Solwaraspora sp. WMMD1047: one gene and its partners. The protein of the gene in region 2 binds, or shares a complex with, the protein of the main gene of each other region. Links are inferred from orthologs where the notes say so. Each region holds a gene or a part of one and is shown on either strand. Other genes may lie near its edges.

Evidence for each region. Proteins that work in one complex are often made in the same cells at the same time.
Region 1: rpmG (region 2) and O7627_RS27155 share a complex: the UniProt entries of both Bacillus subtilis proteins name them as parts of the 50S ribosomal subunit. The link is inferred for Solwaraspora sp. WMMD1047 from one-to-one orthologs.
Region 3: rpmG (region 2) and rpmE share a complex: the UniProt entries of both Bacillus subtilis proteins name them as parts of the 50S ribosomal subunit. The link is inferred for Solwaraspora sp. WMMD1047 from one-to-one orthologs.

Annotation. Positions count from the first base shown.
Region 1 is NZ_JARUBL010000001.1:5,947,256-5,952,445, reverse strand. Bases 1,416-4,413 are described here. They hold O7627_RS27155 (type B 50S ribosomal protein L31), read right to left. Parts: upstream 3,046-4,413; coding sequence 2,785-3,045; downstream 1,416-2,784. Other genes in these bases: O7627_RS27150 (GTP-binding protein), read right to left, coding at 3,042-4,334; O7627_RS27160 (Fur family transcriptional regulator), read right to left, coding at 2,280-2,702; O7627_RS27170 (GTP-binding protein), read left to right, coding at 1,416-1,928. In the rest of the region: O7627_RS27175 (winged helix-turn-helix domain-containing protein), read right to left, coding at 1-507; more of O7627_RS27170, read left to right, coding at 690-1,415; O7627_RS27145 (response regulator transcription factor), read right to left, coding at 4,415-5,044; O7627_RS27140 (sensor histidine kinase), read right to left, coding at 5,041-5,190. UniProt on the Bacillus subtilis protein: While neither of the L31 paralogs is essential, this protein does not seem to function as the main L31 protein.
Region 2 is NZ_JARUBL010000001.1:781,607-786,654, reverse strand. What follows is about bases 1,522-4,377. They hold rpmG (50S ribosomal protein L33), read right to left. Parts: upstream 3,106-4,377; coding sequence 2,938-3,105; downstream 1,522-2,937. Other genes in these bases: O7627_RS03640 (EAL domain-containing protein), read right to left, coding at 3,472-4,377; O7627_RS03660 (MaoC family dehydratase N-terminal domain-containing protein), read right to left, coding at 2,403-2,849; O7627_RS03665 (MaoC family dehydratase), read right to left, coding at 1,963-2,397; secE (preprotein translocase subunit SecE), read right to left, coding at 1,522-1,664. Outside these bases: rplK (50S ribosomal protein L11), read right to left, coding at 1-348; transcription termination/antitermination protein NusG, read right to left, coding at 500-1,225; more of secE, read right to left, coding at 1,263-1,521; more of O7627_RS03640, read right to left, coding at 4,378-5,048.
Region 3 is NZ_JARUBL010000001.1:1,202,023-1,207,076, reverse strand. What follows is about bases 1,416-4,277. They hold rpmE (50S ribosomal protein L31), read right to left. Parts: upstream 3,028-4,277; coding sequence 2,803-3,027; downstream 1,416-2,802. Other genes in these bases: rho (transcription termination factor Rho), read right to left, coding at 3,369-4,277; prfA (peptide chain release factor 1), read right to left, coding at 1,584-2,672; O7627_RS05615 (GGDEF domain-containing protein), read left to right, coding at 1,416-1,577. Outside these bases: more of O7627_RS05615, read left to right, coding at 9-1,415; more of rho, read right to left, coding at 4,278-5,054. UniProt on the Bacillus subtilis protein: Binds the 23S rRNA. While neither of the L31 paralogs is essential, this protein seems to function as the main L31 protein.

The DNA of each region.
Region 1 (5,190 bases), 5.2 Mb from region 2 along the record:
CGGGGCGAGCCGTTGTACCAGGACCGATACGTCGTCGTCGAGGCGATAACCGACACCGTGGACCGTGCGGATGATCGGTAGGCCGACCTTGACGCGGAGGCGGCGGATGTGCACGTCCACGCTGCGGTGGCCGGTGTATGGGTGTCCCCATGCCTGGGAGATCAGCTGGGCCCGCGACAGGACCTGCTGGGGATGATCTGCCAGGCAGAGGAGCAGGTCGAACTCTCTGCGGGTGAGTTGGATCTCGGCGGAGCCGCGGTACACGGTCCGCGAGTCCGGAAGTATGCGTAGCGCCGGTGGGTCGGTGGATTGGGGTTCGACGGTGGTTTCGATGACGGGGGCCAGGCCGCCGGTGAGTTGTTGCAGCAGCTCGACGACCCGGGCCGCCCCCGGATCGTCCGGGTCGTCGAGTCGCAGCCGCAGCGAGACGACCAACGTGGCTGGGCTGTCGCGCGCCGATCGTGGGTCGTTCGAGGGCGGAGCAAGGCTGAGGGCTGCAGAGGTCATGGACCAATAATGACAACCATTTTCATATAAGTCGAGGGTCTGCCGTCGTTGGTGACGGAACCGGGTCGCTATCGGAAATGACAACCGATAGCGTTAAGGTGTTGGCTGACCTCTCGTGAAGGAGATCTTGTGGACGAACCGAACCGTGGTCTGTACGAGGGCCGCCGGTTGGCGGATCAGCCGTGACCGGTCGGCTGCCGGTGACCGTGCTCTCCGGCTTCCTCGGTGCCGGCAAGACCAGCCTGCTCAATCACGTCCTCGCCAACCGGGACGGTCTGCGGGTGGCGGTGATCGTCAACGACATGAGTGAGGTCAACATCGACGCCGCGCTGGTCCGCGACGGTGGGGCGCTGTCGCGGACCGACGAGCGACTGGTCGAGCTGACCAACGGCTGCATCTGCTGCACCCTCCGCGATGACCTGCTGCAGGAGGTGAGCCGGCTGGCACGGCAGGGCCGATTCGATTACCTGCTGATCGAGTCGAGCGGCATCTCCGAGCCGATGCCGGTGGCCGCCACCTTCGCCTTCGGTGTCGAGGACGGGCAGGTGCTCGACGACCTGGCCCGGCTGGACACCTGCGTCAGCGTCGTCGACGCGGCGGGTCTGCTGGCCATGATCGAGGCGGGCGAGACCCTGGAGGCCCGTGGCCTGGCGGCGTACGAAGGGGATGACCGGGGGATCGCCGACCTGCTCGTCGACCAGATCGAGTTCGCTGACGTGTTGGTGGTCAACAAGACCGACCTGATCGCTCCGACCGACCTGACGGTGGTGGAGGCGCTGCTGACCCGCCTCAATCCGGCCGCCCGGCAGGTCCGCGCCGTGCACGGCCGGGTGGCTCCGGTGGAGATCCTGCACACCGGCCGGTTCGACCTCGAACGCGCCGAGACCGCGCCGGGCTGGGTCACCGAACTAAACGGGGGGCACGTGCCGGAGACCGAGGAGTACGGCATCTCCAGCATCGTGTTCCGCGACCACCGGCCGTTCCACCCGCAGCGGCTGTGGGAGCTGCTGGCGGCCGGCCTCGACGCGTTCGGTGTGGTGCGTTCCAAGGGGTTCCTGTGGCTGGCCAGCCGCCCGGATGTGCAGGCCCTCTGGTCACAGGCCGGCCCGTCGGGGCGCTGTGACCCGGTCGGCGTGCCCGTCGTGGTGTCCGGGCAGTGGCCGCCGGATTCCGAGGAACGCGCCGAACTGGAGTCTCGCTGGCATCCCGTCTTCGGTGACCGGCAGCAGGAACTCGTGCTCATCGGCATCGGCCTGGACGGTGACGGCCTGCGGGCGGCGTTGGGCGGCTGCCTGCTCACCGAAAGCGAGTGCGCCGCCGGACAGGACGCCTGGCGGAGACTGCCCGACCCGTTCCCCGAGTGGGACCTCGGCGATCTGCACGACCAGGACCACGACCACCCCGAGCCGGTTGCGGTCTGACGATGTCGCTGACTGCGGAGAACGACGACGCGGCCCGAGGCGAGGGCGCCGCGACCGGGAAACAACCGTCGCGGTGTTTCGAGCAGGCCGCCGCGAGCTACGACCGGACCGGCGTGCCCTTCTTCGGGCCGTCCGGCGATGAACTGGTTCGCCGGGCCGGCATTCGGCCGGGCGACCGGGTGCTTGATGTCGGCTGCGGCCGGGGAGCCGTCCTGTTCCCCGCGGCGGAGGCCACCGGGTCTACGGGCCATGTCATCGGCATCGACCTCGCGCCGACCATGGTGGCGCTCACCGCCCGAGACGTCGCCCAGGCCGGTCTGGCTCATGTCGACGTACGGGTCCGGCCCGTTCCTACCTGTCGGCGCAGGCCGCGCAGGTACCCCGGATGTCGAGTCGGTCGGGGTGCGGGCTGAAGCCGGTGTGTTGCTGCAGGCCGCTGAGCCAACTCGTCACGATGTCGGGTGGGCACTCGATCACCAGGTCGCACCGGGTGCAGATCAGATGCTGGTGGGGTGCTGCGCCGCAGTGGCGGTAGGAGCGTTGTCCGTCCAGGTCGAACGTGTGCAGCAGGCCCGCGTCGGCGAGCCTGTGCAGCACACGGTAGACGGTGGTCAGGCCGATGTGCCGGACGGTGCGGTTGAGTTCGGCGTGTACCTCCCGGGCGGTGAGCGGGCGGGAGTGTCCGATCACCAGTGTCAGGACGGCCCGGCGCTGTGCGGTGGCTGTCAGCCCCGCGGCCCGTAGCTGCTCGTCCGGCACGAGTGGCGTGGTCACGGGCTCAGGGTCGTACGCCGAGGTGCACGCCGCGGGCGAAGAGCCGGAACAGGTCGTCGCGGTGCGCCGAGAGCCTCGGCGTTCATCCGCCCTGGGGTCCGCGCCGGGCGTACTTGTTGCGGAACTTCTCGATCCGGCCGGCGGTGTCGAGCACGCGCTGCGTGCCGGTCCAGAACGGGTGGCTGGCTGACGAGATCTGGACGTCGATCACCGGGTAGGTGTTGCCGTCGGTCCACTCGATCGTCTGCCTGCTGGTGGCGGTGGATCGGGTCAGGAAGGCGAAGTCTGCGCCCTTGTCGCGGTAGACGACGGGTCGGTACTCGGGGTGGATTCCGGGCTTCATGCGGGTCGTGCTCCTTCGGGGTCAGCGTCGGTCAGTTCCTCCGGATGCAGGGGGAAACAACCGGCGAAGGGGTCGGGATAGGTGCGCCAGGTCTGCTCGCCGTCGGCGAGTTCGGCGTCGGTGAGCAGGCAGCTGGTGAGGGTGCGGTCCAGTTCGGCGGGGTCGAAGTCGAGGCCGATGAAGACCAGGTGCTGGTGCCGGTCGCCGTAGTAGGGGTCCCACTCCATCGCGGCGGCGAGCCGGCGATGGTCGTCGACCTGTTCCCAGCGGTCGGTGGGCAGGCTGACCAGCCAGTGTCCGAGCGACCCCATGCCCAGACCGCCGCCGGCGAACTCCCAGGCCACCACGGTGTCGGGTTGGCTGGCCAGCCAGAGATGGCCGCGCGAGCGGACCATCTCGGCGTTGACGTCTTCGAGTACGTCGTGCAGGCGCTGCGGATGGAACGGGCGGCGGGCGCGGAAGACGGCGGAGACGACTCCGCAGTCGGGCTCCGGGGCGTGCGTGCCCAGCGGATAGCCCCGCAGACCCCGGACGAGCACCCCCGGAGTCTCCGGCCGGTGTCGACGGGTGCGGCGCAGTTGGCGGGTCAGTGCGCTGGCGTCGACGAGGTCTCCGTCGAGGCGGAGCTGGGTCGCCCACGGCGCCATCCGCCGCAGCAGGACCGACAGCCGGCCGGTGTCGAAGGCGCCCTCCCGGGACTGCCCCCACAGCACCAGGGTGTCGGCGTACTCGATCTGGCGGACCACCACGTCTGCGAGCGCGCGGTGGTCGTCCTCGGCGGCCTGGATGCCGAGTTCGGTGAGGTCGTCTGTGCTGGCCAGGCCGTCGAGCAGGTGTTCGGCGTCGACGACGGTGACATAGGAGTCGATGCGGATGAGTTCGGTGATCGGTGCGCCGTCGACCAGGCAGTGGGTGCAGGCGGCGGCGACCGCCTCGGGTTCCACCACCTCGGGCAGCATCAGCACCAGGTCCCGGCCGGGCTGGCTGCGGGTGAGCCGGACCAGGGTGGGCAGCACGTCCTCGCGCAGGGTGCAGGAGGCGCAGCCGTGTCTCAGCTCGATTCGTACGTCCTCGACGATCCCGGCGCCGGAACGGACCACCCGACGGACGACCCCGTCCCGGATCCCGGCCAGGTCGTGCCGTACCAGCAGCAGCGACGGGTCGGCCGCGAGCATGGTCCGGGCGACGGCGAAGGTCGCCGCCGGCCAGAACCCGGACAGCACGGTCAGTGACGGGCGGGAGCCAGTATCGGCTGTCACCGCATGGGGTGTGGCCTGTGGTGCCGACATCGAGATCCTCTCCATCAACCTGAAAACGATTGTCATTATATGCCAACCTGGCTGGTGAAGCGAATGCCGTGTCGGAGGCGTCAGCTGGGTGGGGTCAGGTAGCCGCGGTGGAAGGCGGCCGCGACGGCCGCCGCCCGGTCGTTGACCCCTAGCTTCGCGTACGCGTGCAGTAGGTGGGTCTTGACGGTGGCCTCGCTGATGAACAGCTGTCGGGCGGCCTCGCGGTTGGTCGAGCCCTGGGCGATCAGCGTCAGCACCTCCAGCTCACGTTGCGACAGCGGCTCCGAGGCCGGCTGCCGCATCTGACCCATCAGCCTGGTCGCGACCGCGGGGGAGAGGACCGCCTGCCCACGCGCGGCCGCCTCCACCGCCCGGAACAGCTCTTCCCTGGGCGCGTCCTTCAGCAGATAGCCGGTGGCGCCGGCCTCGATGGCGGGCAGCACGTCGCGATCCGAGTCGTAGGTGGTGAGCACCAGCACCCTGGCCGGCACCCCGCGGTCGGCCAGTTCCCTGATGGCCGTGACGCCGTCGATGCGCGGCATCCGCAGATCCATCAGGATCACGTCGGGTCGCAATCGGTCCGCGACCGCGATCGCCTCCGCGCCGTCACCGGCCTCGCCGAGCACCTCGAACCGCGGGTCGGCACTGAACATCCCCCGCAACCCGTCCCGGACCACCGGGTGGTCGTCGACGATCAGCACCGAGATCATTGTCCGCCTCCGGCCGGTATCGCCGGCACGGTGGCCGAGATCGCGGTGCCGCCGCCCGGCTCCGACTCGATGTCGAGCCGACCCGCGAGGCGCTGCACCCGTTGTCGCATGCCGGCCAGCCCGAACCCGCCGTTCGCGGAACCATT
Region 2 (5,048 bases):
GGTCATCTTCTTCTCGGCGATCTCCCGCAACTGGGCGCGGGTCACCGAGCCGACCTTGTCCTGGTGCGGAACGCCGGAACCCTTCGGCACCCCGGCGGCCTTGATCAGCAGACGGGCGGCCGGCGGCGTCTTCAGCACGAAGGTGAAGGTCCGGTCCTCGTAGACGCTGATCTCGGCGGGAACGATGTCGCCCCGCTGCGACTCGGTCTGCGCGTTGTAGGACTTGCAGAACTCCATGATGTTGACGCCGTGCTGGCCCAGCGCCGGACCGACCGGCGGCGCCGGCGTGGCCTGGCCCGCCGGCAACTGGAGCGTGAAGGTCTTGACGAGCTTCTTCTTCGGAGGCATGTCTCTTCCTGGGGCTTGATCCGGTGAGGTGCGGCCGACCCGATGCGGCGCACCCGAGGTGACCCGCGGAGCGCGCACGGTCAAGCGCGACCCGCGGGGGTCGACGTTCTAGGCTAGCGCAGGGCCGGATCCGGCAATCGAGCGGGCGACGCTAGATCTTGGCAACCTGGTTGAAGTTGAGCTCGACCGGCGTCTCCCGGCCGAAGATCGACACCAGTACCTTGAGCTTCTGCTGGTCGGCGTTGATCTCACTGATCGTCGCCGGCAGCGACGCGAACGCGCCGTCGGTCACGGTGACCGAATCGCCGACCTCGAAGTCCAGGACCTTGACCTCGGGCTTCGCCTTCTTCTGCTCGGTCTCCACCGCCGGGGCCAGCCACTTCAGCACCTCGTCGAGGGAGAGCGGCGCCGGCCGGTCGGCCCGGTCGGTGGCGCCGACGAAGCCGGTCACCCCGGGGGTGTTCCGGACGCAGGAGTACGACTCGGGCGTCAGCTCCATCCGGACCAGGATGTAGCCCGGGAAGACCTTGTTCTGGACCTGCAGGCGCTTGCCGTTCTTGACCTCGACCTCTTCCCGGGTCGGCACCTCGACCTGGTAGATGAACTCTTCCATGTCGAGGCTGGTGATCCGGGTCTCGAGGTTGGTCTTGACCTTGTTCTCGTAGCCGGCGTAGGAGTGCACCACGTACCAGTCGCCCGGCGCGTAGCGCAGCTTCTGCCGCAGCTCCGCGACCGGGTCGAAGTTCTCGTCGGGCGCCGAACCGTTGGTGGCCTCGAACTCCGGCTCGCTGGCGGCCTCGACCGACTCGTCACCCGCCGCCGTCGCGACCGCGGACTGCTCGTCCGCGGTACCGGCGGTCTCGTCGTACTCAGGCACGCTCGCTCACTTCCGTCACTATCAGCTGATCACGTCGTCAGCTCGGATTGCCGAAGACCCACAGCATGGCCCGCGCGAACCCGTAGTCGAGCAGGACGACGATCGACGTCATCACGGCGATGAACACGACCACGACCGTGGTGTAGGTCAACAGCTCCTTGCGGGTCGGCCAGATGACCTTACGCAGTTCCGCCACTACCTCGCGGAAGAACCGTCCGACGCGCCCGAATATTCCGACCCGCCCGGTTTCCGACTTCGACTTCGGCTGGCTCTCGGTGGACTCCGCCTTCTTGCGGGTGGCGGTGCCGCCCCGGGAGAGCTCCCGGTCGTCGTCCTCGACGACGTCGTCGTCCGCCGGGTCGTCGAGGCGGTCGTCGACAGCCTCGTCGTCCAGGCGGTCGTTCGCGTCGTCCTCACCGCGCCGATTCTTGTCGGCCACTTCGACCTCCGTCGCCAATTGGTTCGCACGTCGGTGGACGCACGCTCGCTGGTCACGCCGGCCGAATCCGACCCCCCTTGGAACGGTCAGGCCTCAGGCGCAGGGGTGACAGGACTTGAACCTGCAGCCTGCGGTTTTGGAGACCGCTGCTCTGCCAATTGAGCTACACCCCTAGGTAGGACAGCCGAACCCACTCCGGCACGCAGGCCAAAGCAGGGCCACTTGCCCCACGGCGGACCAGTGTACGGGTACCGGCCCGAGTTTCCCAACCGGACCGCCCCGGTACGCCGGCCACGGCTCAGCCCGGTGTCGGCCGCGCCGTCCGGATCGTCGCCCGAGCCTGGGACAGCACCCGCTCGCCGGCACAGGTCGCAGTCAGATCGAGCTGCGTCGAACCGTCGTCGGCCACCGCCCGCACCTTGGCGCGTACCTCGATCTCGGTTCCGGTGTCGTCGTCGGGTACCACCACCGGCCGGGCGAACCGGACCCCGTACTCGATCACCGCGTCCGGCGAGCCGGCCCACCCGGTGACCGCCCGACCGACGAGCGCCATCGTCAGCATGCCGTGCGCGATGACGCCCGGCAGCCCGACCTTCGTCGCGATCCGGTCGCTCCAGTGGATCGGGTTGAAGTCACCCGAGGCGCCCGCGTAGCGGACCAGGTCCGCCCGGGTCACCCGGAACGTCTGGACCGGCAGCTCCTGTCCGACCGTCAGCGTGCTCTGGGTCTCCAACCGGATCAGCCCTCCCCCCTGATGACCAGCCTCGACCAGACGCTCACCACCGGCTCACCGGCCACGGTCGCCACGTCGGTCCGGAAGGTCACGAAGTCGTGCCCGCCCCTGGAGATGATCTCCTCGATGCTGCTGGCGCAGGTCAACTCGTCCCCGGCCACCACCGGCCGGGTGTACGCGAACCGCTGGTCACCGTGCACCAGCCGCTCGGCGTCGGCGCCCAACGCCGGATCCTCGATGATCTGCTGGATCGCGGGAATTGTCAGCACCACCGGGAAGGTGACCGGCGCCACCACGTCCGGATGCCCCATCGAGCGGGCTGCGGCCGGATCGTTGTGCGCCGGATCGCCGGCCCCGATCGCCGCGGCGAACTCACGGATCTTTTCCCGGCCCACGAGGTACGGCGGCGTCGGGGCGAAACTGCGCCCGACGAAGGAGGAGTCCATCGGCATGCCGAGAAACTACACGCCCGCCACCCGGCCCGGAACCGACGGCCGGTCGGGACGGTGCACCCGTCCCGACCGGCCGTGGTCCGCAAGCTCAGCGGGTCTCGCGGTGCAGGGTGTGCTTGCCGTCCCGGGGGCAGAACTTCTTCAGCTCGATGCGGTCCGGGTCGTTACGGCGGTTCTTACGCGTGATGTAGTTGCGCTCCTTGCACTCCACACACGCCAAGGTGATCTTCGGACGGACATCGGTCGCCTTAGCCACGGCGGAGTGCCTTCCTCGATAACGGATCAACTACGACGTACCAGCGTAGACGCCCGGAGGGCGGACACGCAAAGTGGGCGCCTGCCGGCGCCCATCCGATCGGGTCCCCGGGACCGACCCGGCGACCGGAAGTAGCGGTGGCCGGACTTGAACCGGCGACACAGCGATTATGAGCCGCTTGCTCTGCCATCTGAGCTACACCGCCGTGGGCGGGTCACAAGAACCCTCTGAGCCCCCTTACGGAATCGAACCGTAGACCTTCTCCTTACCATGGAGACGCTCTGCCGACTGAGCTAAGGGGGCGCACGCGATCTTTCCTGCGGACGCGCAGGGGTAAGAGTACACGGGCGCGCGCGCGAGGTGAAATCAGATCCCCGCCGGCCGCCTGACCCCGCTGGGCCAGTTCTCGGCGCCCGTCGCCGGGACCGCCCGCAGCCGGCGTACGTCCGGCGCCAACGGCGTCTCGGACTCCGCCTGGGCACCGAACCAGGCCTCCAGCCGCTCGTACGGCAGCGGCCGGCTGAACAGGAACCCCTGGCCGATCTCGCAGCCGATGTCCTGCAGCAGCTCCAGGGTCAGCTCGCTCTCCACCCCCTCGGCCACCACCGCGAGGCCGAACTGCTGGGAGAGGGTCACCACCGCGTTCACGATGGCCAGGTCCACCGGGTCGGTCGCCATCCCCTGGACGAACGACTGATCGACCTTCACCTCGTTGACCGGCAGCCGCCGCAGGTGGGACAGGGACGAGTAGCCGGTGCCGAAGTCGTCCACGGAGAGGCGTACGCCGATGTCCCGCAGCCGGCGCAGGATCGGCACCGGCCGGTCCGTGCCGTCCAGGACGCCGGCCTCCTTGATCTCGAAGGTGACCAGCTCGGGCGCCACGCCGTACTCGGTGAGCAGCTCCTGGACCCGGGCGGGGAAGTGCGGGTCGGTGAGCGTACGCGAGGAGAGATTGACCGCGACGGCGAGCGGGTGCTCGGCGTCGGTCCAGTCCCGGCTGCGCCGCAGCCCCTCCCGCAGCACCGCCTCGGTGAGTCGGCTGAGCTGGCCGGTGTGCTCGGCGACCGCGACGAAGTCCTCTGGCGCGACCGCGCCGTGGGCGGGGTGTTCCCAGCGGGCCAGGCACTCGACGCCGACCAGCCGTCGTTCGCCGAGGGTGACCTTGGGCTGGAAGTAGACCTCCAGCTCGCCGTTGTCGAGCGCGTTGCGCAGGTCACCGGCGAGCCCCAACCGGTGCATTGACCGGGATTCCAGCGCCGGGTTGAACAGTTGGATGCCGTCCGGGGTGGACTTCGCCGCGGTGGCCGCCAGGTCGACCCGCTGCAGCAACGTCGCCGGGTCGCTGCCGTGGTCGGGATGCACCACCACGCCGACGACCGTGTCGACGTCCAGGACCAGGGAGTCGAAGACCATCTGGTCGCGGATCTGCTCGCGCAGCTGCGCGGCCAACTCCAGGGCCGCGTCCGCGCTCTCCACCCGCAGGGTGACCGCGAACTCGTCGCCGCCGAGCCGGCCGACAAGGGCGGCGGCCGGGGCCGAGTCGCGCAGCCGGGTCGCCACCTCGGTCAGCACCTTGTCGCCGGCGGCGTGCCCGAGCGACTCGTTCACCTGCCGGAGCGCGTCCACATCGAACAGCAGTACGGCGATCACCTCGCCAGGGGCGCGGACCCGGACCGCCTCCTCCAGCGCCGCGGTGATCCGGCGCCGGTTCGGCAGGTTGGTGAGGCCGTCGTGGTGGGCGTCGTGGCGCAGCCGGTCGACCAACCGGGAGTTCTCCAGGGCCACCGCGACGTGCGCCGCGATCGTCTCGAAGATCTGCACGTCGCTCGGGAGGAAGTGGCTGCTGTCGCTCAGCCGGTTGACCACCTCCAGGGAGCCGATGACGGCCTGCCCGGAGCGGAGCGGAACGGCGATCACATCCTTGGCGGAGCCGGCCCGCAACG
Region 3 (5,054 bases), 420 kb from region 2 along the record:
GTCTCCGCGTGAGCTGGCTCGACCGGGTGACCGACCAGGCCGAGTTGCTTTCCGGCGCCCGGGCGCTGATGGAGAACAGCCGGTCCGCCGAGGCCTGCGCCGCGTTCGAGCGGGTGATCGCCACCAGCACCGACCCGTACACCCGGGCGGACGCCCTGGTGCAGCGGCTCTCCGCGCTGCTCAACCTGGGCCGCACCGCGGAGTACACCTCCGCGCTGGAGGCCGCCTTCGACGCCGCCCGCGACCTGCCCGACCCGTACCTGCACGGCCATCTGCACGCGCTGGCCGCGCTCGCCGCGCACGTGCAGGGGGCGCTCGACCGGTGCGTCATGCACCTGGTCCGCAGTGACCGGGCGCTGGCGGCGGTGGAGGACCCGGACCGGGAGACCGCCTGGGGCTGGCACGACCTGGCGATGGCCTACTCCTACCTCAGCTTCCACGGGTACGCGCTGAGCGCCATCGAGCGGGCCCGGCGGCTCGGGATGGCCGCCGGAATCCCGGAGGAGACCTTCGCCGCGCCGGGCATCCGGCTGCGCAACGCCGTCACCCTCGACCACCAGGGCGACAGCGACGGCTGTCTGCGGGTGCTGCGGGACATCGCCGGCGACCTGGACCGGTTCGTCCGGGCTGGGACCGCCGGCCGGCTGCGCCCGAGCAGCCTGGCCGCGTACGGCTACGCGGCGGCCCGCCGGGCGGCGCTGGGCGGCCCCGCCGACCAGGGCGGCGGGGTTCCGGCCGGAACGGACGCCGCGGCGCTGCTGGCCAACGGCGGCGACAGCGCGCGGGCCCGGGACATGCGCCAGCTCGGCGCGGTCTGCCTGGCGATCCGCGACGGCCGCTCGGTGGAGGCGATGGTCCGGCTCGACGGGGCGACCGTCTCCGCCGAGACCCTCGGCTCGGCCGAACACGCCCGGCTGCGCAGCCTGGCCTTCGCCCGCTCCGGCGACCACGCCGCCGCGCACCGCGCCGACCGGTACGCCTTCCGGCTGGCCGCCCAGCGCAACGACCGGCTCCGGGACGTCTACGTCGACGGCATCGCGGCCCGCATCGACCACGAGGAGATGCGCCGGGAGGCGGCCCGGTACGAGGGTGAGGCGCTCACCGATCCGTTGACCGGGCTGCCGAACCGGCGCCGGCTGGAGCGCTACGTGGCGGCGCTCGTCACCCGCGGCGAGCGGGCCGCACTCGGGGTCTGCGACCTGGACGGCTTCCGGGCCGTCAACGGCGCGCACGGCCACCACTCCGGCGACCTGGTGCTGCAGCGGATCGCCGGGGTGATCAACCGGGTGATGCGGCGCGGCGACTTCGTCTCCCGGTACGGCGGCGACGAGTTCGTGGTGGTGCTGCCGGGCGCCGGGATGGTCGAGGCCGCCGAGGTGTCCCGCCGCATCCGGGCCGCCGTCCGGGCCGAGGACTGGGAGTCGCTGGTGCCCGGCACCCCGGTCGGGATCAGCGTCGGCTTCGCCGAACTGCCGGCGGCCGGCGCCGGGCAGCGCGACGCGTTCGGCGTCGCCTTCGAGCAGGCCGACCGGGAGATGCTGCGGCTCAAGAGCCGCAACCGGGCCGACGTGGGCTGATCCCGGTCAGCGCCGGGACAGCTCCGGGTCACCGGCCAGCCGCGCGGTCCGGTCCGCCTCGGTCAACGCGTCGAGTACGCCGTCCAGCTCCCCGCCGAGCACCAGGTCCAGGTTGTACGCCGTGAAGCCGATCCGATGGTCGGTGATCCGGTTCTGCGGGAAGTTGTAGGTGCGGATCCGCTCGGAGCGGTCCACTGTGCGCACCTGGGACCGGCGGGCGTCGGAGGCGGCGGCGTCGGCCTGTTCCTGGGCGGCGGCGAGCAGCCGGGCCCGCATGATCCGCATCGCCTGTTCCCGGTTCTGCAGCTGACTCTTCTCGTTCTGGCAGGAGACCACGATGCCGGTCGGCAGATGGGTGATCCGCACCGCCGAGTCGGTGGTGTTCACCGACTGGCCACCCGGCCCGGACGAGCGATACACGTCGATGCGCAGCTCGTTCGGGTCGATCGTGACGTCGACCTCCTCGGCCTCCGGCAACACCAGCACCCCGGCCGCGCTGGTGTGGATGCGGCCCTGCGACTCGGTGACCGGCACCCGCTGCACCCGGTGCACGCCGCCCTCCCACTTGAGTCGGGACCAGACCCCGTTGCCGCCCTCGGGCACGCCGCGTGCCTTCACCGCCAGCGAGACGTCCTTGACCCCGCCCAGATCGGAATCCTGCGCGTCCAGCACCTCGGTGGCCCAGCCGTGCCGCTCGGCGTACCGCATGTACATCCGCAGCAGGTCCCCGGCGAACAGCGCGGACTCCTCGCCGCCCTCGCCGGCCTTGATCTCCAGGATCACGTCCTTGGCGTCGTGCGGGTCGTGGGGGATCAACAGCTCGGCCAGCCGCTCCTCCAACGCCGGCAGGGCGGCGGCGAGGGACTCCACCTCCGGCTGGAACGACGGGTCCTCGGCGGCCAGTTCGCGGGCCGCCACCAGGTCGGCCCGGGCCTGCTCCAGCTCGCCGGCCGCCTTGTGCACCGGGGTCAGCTCGGCGAACCGGCGGCCGACCCGCCGGGCGGTGGCCTGGTCGGCGTGGATCCCCGGGTCGGCGAGCCGCTTCTCCAGGTCGGCGTACTCGTCGAGCAGCGCGGCGAGACGGTCACTACTCATTGCTGCTGCTCCCTGTGGACGGCTCGGCGTCCCGGTGGACGGCTGCGGGGGTTCGGCCGGTGGGTACCGGCCACATGCGAGACGGCGCCCACCGCCCGGCGGAACCGGGTGGCGGGCGCCGTCTGGGCCGCTACTTGGCCTTCTTGGCCTGAACCTTGGCGTACTTCTGCTGGAACTTCGCGACCCGACCGGCGGTGTCGAGGACGCGCTGCTTGCCGGTGTAGAACGGGTGGCAGGCGCTGCAGGTCTCGACGTGGATCGAGCCGCCCTTGGCGGTGCTGCGGGTGGTGAACGAGTTACCGCAGGAGCACGTCACCTCGGTGGTCACGTACTCTGGGTGGATCTTGGGCTTCATGTCGCCTCGGTCCTTTCATTTGTGGTCGCCGGGTCGCCGTCTGCGCCCACCGCCGGTGCCGCGACGGATCGCGACCCGCTGGCGGGCTCGGGCGTGAACCGGAACCGGTGGCCGATTGACAAGTGTGCCATGGGCTTCCGCCGGCCCGAATTCGGGCCGCACACGAGGTCTGTGACAGGTAACGGGCCGGACCTGTCAGGCATTCCCGGCCCGCCGGGTGAGCTCACCCGGACAGCCGGTGCGGAACCGGACGCCTGGGCACACTCTCCCCCGACGTCCACCTGCCCCGTCCGCCGCCGGCCCGGTCCGGGCCGGCGGGGGACGGTTGGCGTCCGGCGGCGTTACTCGCCCGGCGTCGACTTGGCGATCTGCATCAGGAACTCGATGTTGGTCCGGCTCTGCTTGAGCCGGTCCAGCAGCAGGTCCAGGGCGGCCTGCGAGTCCAGCGAGTGCAGCACCTTGCGGAGCTTGTGGATGATCGCGAGCTCCTCCGGCGCGAGCAGGATCTCCTCCTTGCGGGTGCCGGAGGTGTGGATGTCGATGGCCGGGAAGACCCGCTTGTCGGCGATCTTGCGGTCCAGCTTGAGCTCGGCGTTGCCGGTGCCCTTGAACTCCTCGAAGATGACCGTGTCCATCACCGAACCGGTCTCCACCAGGGCGGTGGCGAGGATGGTCAGCGAGCCGCCGTTCTCGATGTTGCGGGCCGCGCCGAGGAACCGCTTCGGCGGGTAGAGCGCGGTGGAGTCGATACCACCCGACATGATCCGGCCGCTGGCCGGCGCCGCCAGGTTGTACGACCGGCCGAGCCGGGTCACCGAGTCGAGCAGCACGACCACGTCGTGCCCCAGCTCGACCAGGCGCTTGGCCCGCTCGATCGCCAGCTCGGCGACGGTGGTGTGGTCCTGCGGCGGCCGGTCGAAGGTGGCCGCGACCACCTCGCCCTTGACCGAGCGCTGCATGTCGGTGACCTCTTCGGGCCGCTCGTCGACGAGCACCACCATCAGGTGACACTCCGGGTTGTTGTGGGTGATCGCATTGGCGATCGCCTGCAGCACCATCGTCTTACCGGCCTTCGGCGGCGACATGATGAGCGCCCGCTGGCCCTTGCCGATCGGCGTGACCAGGTCGATGACCCGGGTGGTGAGGATGTGCGGCTCGGTCTCCAGCCGCAACCTCTCCTGCGGGTAGAGCGGGGTCAGCTTGTAGAACTCCGGCCGCCGCTTGGCCTCCTCCGGGTCCATCCCGTTGATGGTGTCCAGCCGGACCATGGGGTTGTACTTGTCCCGACGCTGCTCGCCGTCCCGGGCCGACCGCACCGCGCCGGTGACCGCGTCACCGCGGCGCAGGCCGTACTTCTTGACCTGTGACATCGACACGTAGACATCGTTGGGGCCGGAGAGGTAGCCGGTGGTGCGGACGAACGCGTAGTTGTCCAGCACGTCGATGATCCCGGCCACCGGCACGAGGACGTCGTCCTCGCTCACCTGCGGCTCCCGGCCGCCGGAGTCGCCGCCGCCGTCGGGGCGGTCGCCCCGGCCGCGCCGCCGGTCCCGGAACCGGCTGCGCCGGCCGCGCCGGCCGCCCTCACCGGAGTCGTCGTCGGAGTCGTTGTCCCGGTCGTTGCCGCCGCGCTGTCCCCGGTCACCCCGGTCGTTGCGGTCCCGGTCGCCGTTGCGGTCCCGCCCGTTGCGGGCCTCGCCGCGCTCGTTGCGGTCGCCACGGTCCCGGTCGCCGCGCTCGTTGCGCTCGCCGCGATCCCGGTCGCCGCGCTCGTTGCGCTCGCCGCGGTCCCGGTCGCCACGGTCAGCCCGCTCCGCGGCCCGCTCACCCCGGTCGGTACCTCGGTCACCCCGATCGGACCGGTCACCCCGATCGGACCGGTCACCCCGATCGGACCGGTCACCCCGATCGGACCGGTCACCCCGATCGGACCGGTCACCCCGGTCGGACCGGTCACCCCGGTCGGACCGGTCACCCCGGTCGGACCGGTCACCGCGGTCGCGGTCGGTGTCGGCGGCCGGCTGCTC